DNA from 2 places in the Spirillospora sp. NPDC048824 genome. Region 2 is predicted to be linked to the other one. Evidence: riboswitches for the same ligand, from Rfam matches in the RefSeq annotation. Region 2 holds a riboswitch; the other holds the start of a gene.
The links. A riboswitch is a leader RNA that binds a small molecule or an ion and turns the genes downstream of it on or off. The one in region 2 is predicted to bind cyclic di-AMP.
Positions count from the first base shown of each region.

Region 1: it holds a riboswitch for cyclic di-AMP, as region 2 does, so the genes downstream of both, ACGFIS_RS20135 (D-alanyl-D-alanine carboxypeptidase family protein) here and ACGFIS_RS34175 (NlpC/P60 family protein) in region 2, are expected to answer to the same signal.

Region 1 is NZ_JBICUS010000009.1:210,682-214,071, reverse strand. Features, by position in the region: gene ACGFIS_RS20140 (PQQ-binding-like beta-propeller repeat protein) at 1-1,481, opposite strand, end outside; cyclic di-AMP (ydaO/yuaA leader) riboswitch at 1,765-1,950, shown strand; gene ACGFIS_RS20135 (D-alanyl-D-alanine carboxypeptidase family protein) at 1,957-2,610, shown strand; gene ACGFIS_RS20130 (MerR family transcriptional regulator) at 2,553-3,101, opposite strand; gene ACGFIS_RS20125 (hypothetical protein) at 3,098-3,390, opposite strand, start outside.
Region 2 is NZ_JBICUS010000026.1:64,001-67,390, reverse strand. Features, by position in the region: gene ACGFIS_RS34180 (BlaI/MecI/CopY family transcriptional regulator) at 134-508, shown strand; gene ACGFIS_RS34175 (NlpC/P60 family protein) at 603-1,592, opposite strand; cyclic di-AMP (ydaO/yuaA leader) riboswitch at 1,596-1,744, opposite strand; gene ACGFIS_RS34170 (M56 family metallopeptidase) at 1,848-2,783, opposite strand; gene ACGFIS_RS34165 (BlaI/MecI/CopY family transcriptional regulator) at 2,788-3,192, opposite strand; gene ACGFIS_RS34160 (VanW family protein) at 3,312-3,390, opposite strand, start outside.

The sequences.
Region 1 (3,390 bases), on a different contig from region 2:
TGGCCGGCGGCCGCCAGTTCGCCGGTCGGGAGCCTGTCGAAGTCGACCTGATGCGTCCACAGCACCTCGCCCGTCCTGGAGCGGACTGCGCTGATCTCCCTGCCCTCGTTCAGGGTCAGGTACGTCACGCCGCCGTCGCCCGCGGCGGAGAAGCCGCCGTCGCGTTTCCACAGCACCTCGCCCGTGCGCGCATCCAGCGCGTGGACGATCCCGGTGCTGTCGTCCCCGTCCTTCTCGATCCCGTCCGCCAGCAGCACCCCGTCGGCGGCGGCCAGGGCCAGGGAGTCATCGCTGACGCGGCGCGTCCACCGGGAGCGTCCCTCGGGTGGCGGCCCCTGCGGCGCGCGGGAGCCCCGCCCCTCCGGCGGCCGCGAGCCGCCGCCCTGCCGGTCCCGGGTCCGGCGCCAGAGGAACGTCCCGAGGCCGCCCGCCGTCATGACGCCCGCGCCCACCCCGGCCAGGACCGTCCGCCGGGTGACGCCCTGCGGCGGGGGCGCCGTGCCCTGGACGGAATCGTCCGGGTCCTCCGTCGGCGCCTGACCGACCGCGGGGTCCGCGTCCGGCGGGTCGCCCGGCGGGGGGCGCGTCAGCGTCTCGGCCTCGGCGGTCCGGCGGTCGATCTCCTCCGCGATCGCCGGCGGCAGCCACCGGGCGCCCAGCAGGGACGGCCCCTCCGCATCCGGTGGTCCCAGCCGTTCCAGCACCCCGGCGGCGGACGGGCGCAGCCCGGGGTCGGCGTGCAGGCATGCCCCGATCAGGCCGCGCAGCCAGGGTTCGGTGATCGCGTCCAGGTCCGCCCGCGTGGTCAGCGCCCGCAGGTCGCGCGACCGCGCCGGCCCGGACCCGAACGGCTCCGCCCCGGTCGCCGCGTACGCCAGCGTCGCGCCCAGCGAGAACACGTCGGCCGCCGGCCCGGTCTTCTCCCCGCGGACCTGCTCGGGCGCCATGAACCCGGGGGTGCCGATGGGCGTGCCCACGCGCGTGACGGCCGTCGCGTCCTCCGGCCGGGCGATCCCGAAGTCGATCACGCGGGGGCCGCCCGCGGTCAGCATCACGTTGCCCGGCTTGAGGTCGCGGTGCACCACGCCCGCGCGGTGGATGTCCGCGAGCGCCTCGGCCAGCCCGGCCGCCAGCGGGCGGACGGCGTCCGGCGGCAGCGGGCCGAAGCCGCCGACGGCCTCCCGCAGCGACAGCCCCGGCAGGTAGGCGGTGACCAGCCAGGGCGGCGCCGCGTCCGGGTCGGCGTCCAGCACCGGCGCGGTGAACACCCCCGACACCTGGCGGGCGGCCTCCACCTCGCGGCGGAACCGGGCCGCGTACCGGGGCTCCCCCGCCTTCGACCGCCGGACGATCTTGACCGCGATCGGCCGGCCGGCCCCCGACCGCGCCAGGTAGACGACCCCCATCCCGCCCTCGCCGAGCCTGCCGAGGAGCCGGTAGGGACCCACCCGGTGCGGATCACCACGCCGAAGCGGCTCCACCGCCGTCCCCCTCCCGCCGCCGGACTCACTGGACCATGGTCGGGGGTCATCCACCGGGACCGGTCCCGGCGTGACGGAAGTGTAATCACGGCGTGAGATCCGGTGATCACGGTCGGTCGGACGGAGACGCGGTCTTCACCGGCTCTGACCTGGAATGCCGTCGGTTTGTGGCATGTTTGCATTCTCTTGAGCTTTTGATACCTTCTGTCCGAATTCGGCGCCCGCCAGGCGCCGTGGCCATCGACCAGTGAGCCGCCACATCCTCAGCCCACGGCCCAGGGTGGGGGCGGCCGCGCCGAGTCCGCTATCTGCGGAGCCGGGGAACCAGCGCGAGTGACGTCCAGGCCGACCTGCCTGTGCCGCCTCGCAGGGGTGAATCGACGCCTTCCCTCCATGTTCGAGGAGCGTCGTAGGGCGACTTCCACGTCCGAATCCGTCAGCTAACCCGGTAGGCGGTATGGAAGGAGCAGATGCCGTGACAGGTCGGCACGTCAGGAACGCCAAGTACCCCGCGCCGCTGATGGGCGCCGTCCTCGCCGGTGCCCTGGCCGGCACCCTCGCGCTGATGCCGCTGGACGGAGGTTCGGGCGACTCCGGCGTCCCCGCCTCTGCGAAGGTCTCGGCGAAGGACCCGGCGGACCGTGCCGAACGAACGGGTTCCCAGCGAGCCGAGGAAGCGCCGAGCGAACCGCCGGACGACTGCAAGCCGTCAGAGGCCACCGAGCACGGCTACCCCAACGGCCGGATTCCGGTCGGCGAACTCTGCCCGCTGCCCCAGCGGGACGAGCACCTGCGGGCCGACGCCGCGGTGGCGTTCTACAAGCTCAACGCCGCCTACCAGGAGCACTTCGGCGACGAGATGTGCGTGCGGAGCTCCTACCGCGGCTACGAGAAGCAGGAGGAGCTGTACCGGACCATGCCGGCGGGCTACGCCGCGCGCCCGGGCAACAGCAAGCACGGGATCGGCATCTCCGTCGACTTGTGCGACGGCGTTCAGGACGGCGGTTCACCCCAGTTCAAGTGGCTGGAGGACAACTCTGAGAAGTACGGCTGGATCCACCCGGCCTGGGCCTACAGCAACCCGTACGAACCGTGGCACTGGGAGTTCGACGTCGGCCAGGACGACTGACCGTGCCGCCCTGAGAGGCTCGTGCCCATGGCACCGGGGCCGGCGGCCAGGTCGGCGAACGGCAGCGGGCAGCCCCGTTCCCCGGCGCACGTGACAAGGTCGTCGCACCCGGCGTCCAGGGCTCGGCGCAGCGTGTCGGCGATGGTGCGCAGATCGGTGATCTTGGCTTCGACCTCGGCGAGCTTGGCGCTCGCCCGCGCCTGCAACCCGGCGTCGGCGCGGCGGTGCCGGTGGGTCCCGGCGTCCAGCAGTTCGGCGACCTCCTCCAGGGTGAACCCGAGCCGCTGCGCGGTCTTGATCACCCGCAGCAGCGTCACCGCCTCCGCCGGATACAGCCGGTGCCCGCCCGGCGTCCGCTCGGGCTCGGCGAGCAGGCCCCGCCGCTCGTAGTACCGCAGCGTCTGCAGGTTCACGCCGGCCGCCTCGGCGACCTGCCCGCTGCGCAACCCTCCGGACGCGCCGGGCCCGCCGGTGACGGCGGGCCCGGTCATCGCCGGCTCCCCGGGCCCGCCAGCTCGGCCGCCCGGACGGCCAGCGCGTCCAGCACCTCGGCGTGCCGGCCCGCGACGCTCACATCCAGCGTCAGCGCGCCGCCGGCCGCGGTCAGGGTGAAGGTGAAGAACGAGCAGCAGCCGGTCTCACGCGCCGCCAGCTCGGCCGCCCGTCCCGCCACGTCCGGCTCGGACCGCAGCACCAGCCGGACGCGTCCCGGCCCCGCGGGCCGCACCTCGGTCACCGCCTCGCCGAACAGCGCGTCGAACTCGGCCTCCCGCAGCGGCC
Region 2 (3,390 bases):
AGCCGTTGCCGGGAGTCGGGCCGGTGTGGGAACCGCCGGTCCGAGTCGGCCTCTCACCTCCACCGAGACGTGTTTACTATCGACTGTAGTATGCCGCGACAAGGTGGCAGGTGGGGCGGCGGAAGGGTGGATCATGGCCGGGCAGCGCTTCGGTGACCTGGAGGCCGCGATCATGGACAGGATGTGGTCTTACGGCCGTCCGGCCAATGTCCGTGAGGTCCTGGAGGACCTCCAGCAGGAGCGGTCGATCGCCTACACCACGGTGATGACGGTGATGGACAACCTGCACAAGAAGGGATGGCTGCGCAGGAAGCGGGTCGGGCGCGCCTACGAGTACGAGGCGGTCGCCTCGCGGGAGGGTTACACGGCCAAGCTGATGCGCGAGGCACTGTCGACCAGTAGCAACCAGGCCGCCGCGCTCGTGCACTTCCTGTCGGATCTCTCGCCGGAGGAGAGTGAGGCCCTGCAAGCGGCCCTCAAGGTCGTGCCACCGCGGGACACCAAATGAGCGCGGTCGCCCAGTTTGATCAGCCGCCCGCCTACAGCCCGTCAGGCTGTGACTGAGGGGCACCGTGTCGGAGGTGTTCCGGGTGACGCCCCCGTCACCCCAGGGGGTGGATGACGGGGGCGTGGACCATCTTCCCGTTGCCGATGTACAGGCCCATGTGGTGCAGGTCGCTGTAGAAGAAGACCAGGTCACCGGGCTTGAGTTGGCTTTGGGAGACGCGGGTGCCGGCGGTGTACTGGCTGCCGGTGTAGTGGGGCAGGCTGATGCCGACCTGGGCGTAGGCGTACATCGTCAATCCCGAGCAGTCGAACCCCTTGATGTTGGCGCCCTGTGCGGTGCCGTAGGTCGGGCCGGATGCGCTGCCCCCACCCCAGGAGTACGGGACGCCGCGCTGGCTCAAAGCCGCTCTGACCGCGCCCATGGCCTTGGCGGAGGCGCCTCCGGGGTCCACATTGGGAGCGGGTCCCGCGTTGGTGCGAGCGCCCGAGCCGGTACCCAGCTTGGCCTCGACCTTCGTCAGCTTGGCCTGGAGTTCCGTGCGCTTCTTCTTCGCCTCGGCGGTGAGTTCGTGGACCTGTTTCGCATGCGTTTCGGCCGATTTGCGGGCACGTTCCGCCGTCTGCATCGTCTGCAGCAGCTGAGTGACGCGAGCGCTTTCCTGGCTGGCGAAGTAGTTGAGTGTGGCCGACCGGTCAAGGACGGCCTGCGGGTCCCCGGACGAGGCGAAGGCGACCGCCGGGTCCCGCGGGCCGTTCTTGTAGCTGTCCGCGGCGAGCTTGACGATCCTGGCCCGCGTCTCCTCCAGCGCCTTCTTCTGGCGTGCGGCGTTCCCGTCGGCCACCTTGGCGGCGCGTTGGGCCTGCCGCAGTCGCACCCGCAGCCCGTTGTACTGCTCGCTGAGCTTCTCCGCCTCATCGGCGAGCTTCTTCTGCTGCGCGGTCAGCTCCCTGCGGGACGGGTCGGGCTCCGACCAGGCGGGTGCGGGGGCCACGAGCGTCGCGGAAAGAGCGATCGACGCCGTCCATGCCGTCCTGGTGATGATCCGGCGGCGGGCCGTTCTGTCTCCGGCAGCTCGTCGCTGCATGCGGTGTCCTCTCCTGTGCCGCCTACCGGGTGAGCTGCCGGGTTCGGGCCGGAGTCGCCCTACCGCTCGCGCAGAGCGGATTCACCCCAGTGGAGAATGGTTCCCCGGCTCCCTCGGACGGCGTGGTCCGCTGGATTCGGCGTGGCCATCGCTGTCCCCGGCGGGGACGCCTCGCCATGGCTCCTACGGAGCGTAGGAGATAGCGGCCTCATTCGCCACTCAAGTGGCCGATTGCGACAAACCGCCTCAACGGTCTCAGCAGATGTAGGACAGCTCCATGATGGTCGCGGCGGCGACCATCAGGGGAGTGGCGACGGCGGCGGCCACGAAGGCGGAGGCCGCCATCCGGACCGCCCGGCGCGGCTTCGTCGCCTCGGCGGACTCGAGCCGCCGGACCCGCTCCGCCAGCGCACCGGTCGAAGACCCGGCGGCGCCGAGGGCGCCCGCCACGCCCGGCGTCGCCGCGAGCCGGTGCAGGGCGTCGACGAGCGTTCGCCTTCCACATGCGCGGGCCGCCGCATCGTCGGCGGCCATCTCCAGCAGCAGCGGGAAGTTCTTCTTCGCCCGGCGGACCGTGGGCAGCCGGGGCAGCAGGGCGTGGGCCAGGTCGAGCATGAGCAGCAGTGCGTGATGCCGCTGACGCAGGTGGGCTCGCTCATGGACCAGAACCGCGCCGAACTCGTCGGGAGTGAGAGCGTCCTGTGTGCCGGTGCTGACGACGATCGCGCGATGCCTGGCCGGCAGCGAGTACGCGACCGGGACGGGATGGTCGAGCACGAGGACGTCCCCATGCTGACCGTGCTCCTTCGCGACGAGCCGCAGCATCTCCCGGTGCCGGCGGCGGTGACGTACCGCACGGACGAGCCGGGGCAGGCTGCGGGCGAGCCGCGAACAGCAGGCCGTGAGCACCACCAGGCTGGCGGCCGCCGCGATGATGATCGCCGAATCCCCGTGATGGGGCAGGCAGTCGCGCAGCCACTCCAGGAAGCCGTGGCCGGGCGCCGGGGGCGACAGCAACGCCGCCGCGATGATCCCGATGCCGGCGATGAATGTGCCGGTGAGGGCCGCGGCCCAGCAGGCGATGGCGATCCCCGGGTGCGCGGCGGGACGCCGAAGCCGATCGAGGGCGGGCCCCGCCAGACAGCCCAGCAGGACCGCCGTGCAGATCAGGCCGACCACCAGGTAGATCACGCCGTCACGCCTCTTGGCCGTCGGACGTCCGCCGGCGCAGCGCGTCCAGCAGGTGGCGGACGTCTTCCGGAGGGACGCTTTCGGCGAATCTCGCGAGGATGCCCCCGTGGTCGGGAGACTCGGTGAGAGCGTCGAGCATCAACTCGACCGCATACTCTTCCCGCGCACGGGTGGGGGCGTAGCGGAAGGCCGGCCCGTCCTGCGTGCGCTGCAGCAGCCCCTTCTGCGCCAGCCGCTCGGCGACCGTCTGGACGGTGTTGTAGGCCAGCGCCTTGTCGGCGTCCTCGTTCAGCTTCGCCAGAAGCTCACGAACGCGTAGCGGGCTGGGGGCCTCCCAGAGCACGTCCATGATGGAACGCTCGAGCGATCCGCTCAATCCGGCCACACGGCACCTCCGTCCTGCCCACATTCTGCCGGAGAGTCGGCCGTGGGCGGGAACGGGGACATCTTGAGCCTTCGGCGCCCCGGCTGGGGACGGCTTCCAACCGACGCCGGCGGCCCCCCGACGGCGCGCATCGGCGGTGATCGTTAACGGCATGTGATGCGTGGCTCGGCGGCATAGGTCGTATGGAACTTCTGGCGGCGCACGACCTTTCCGTCCTGCTTG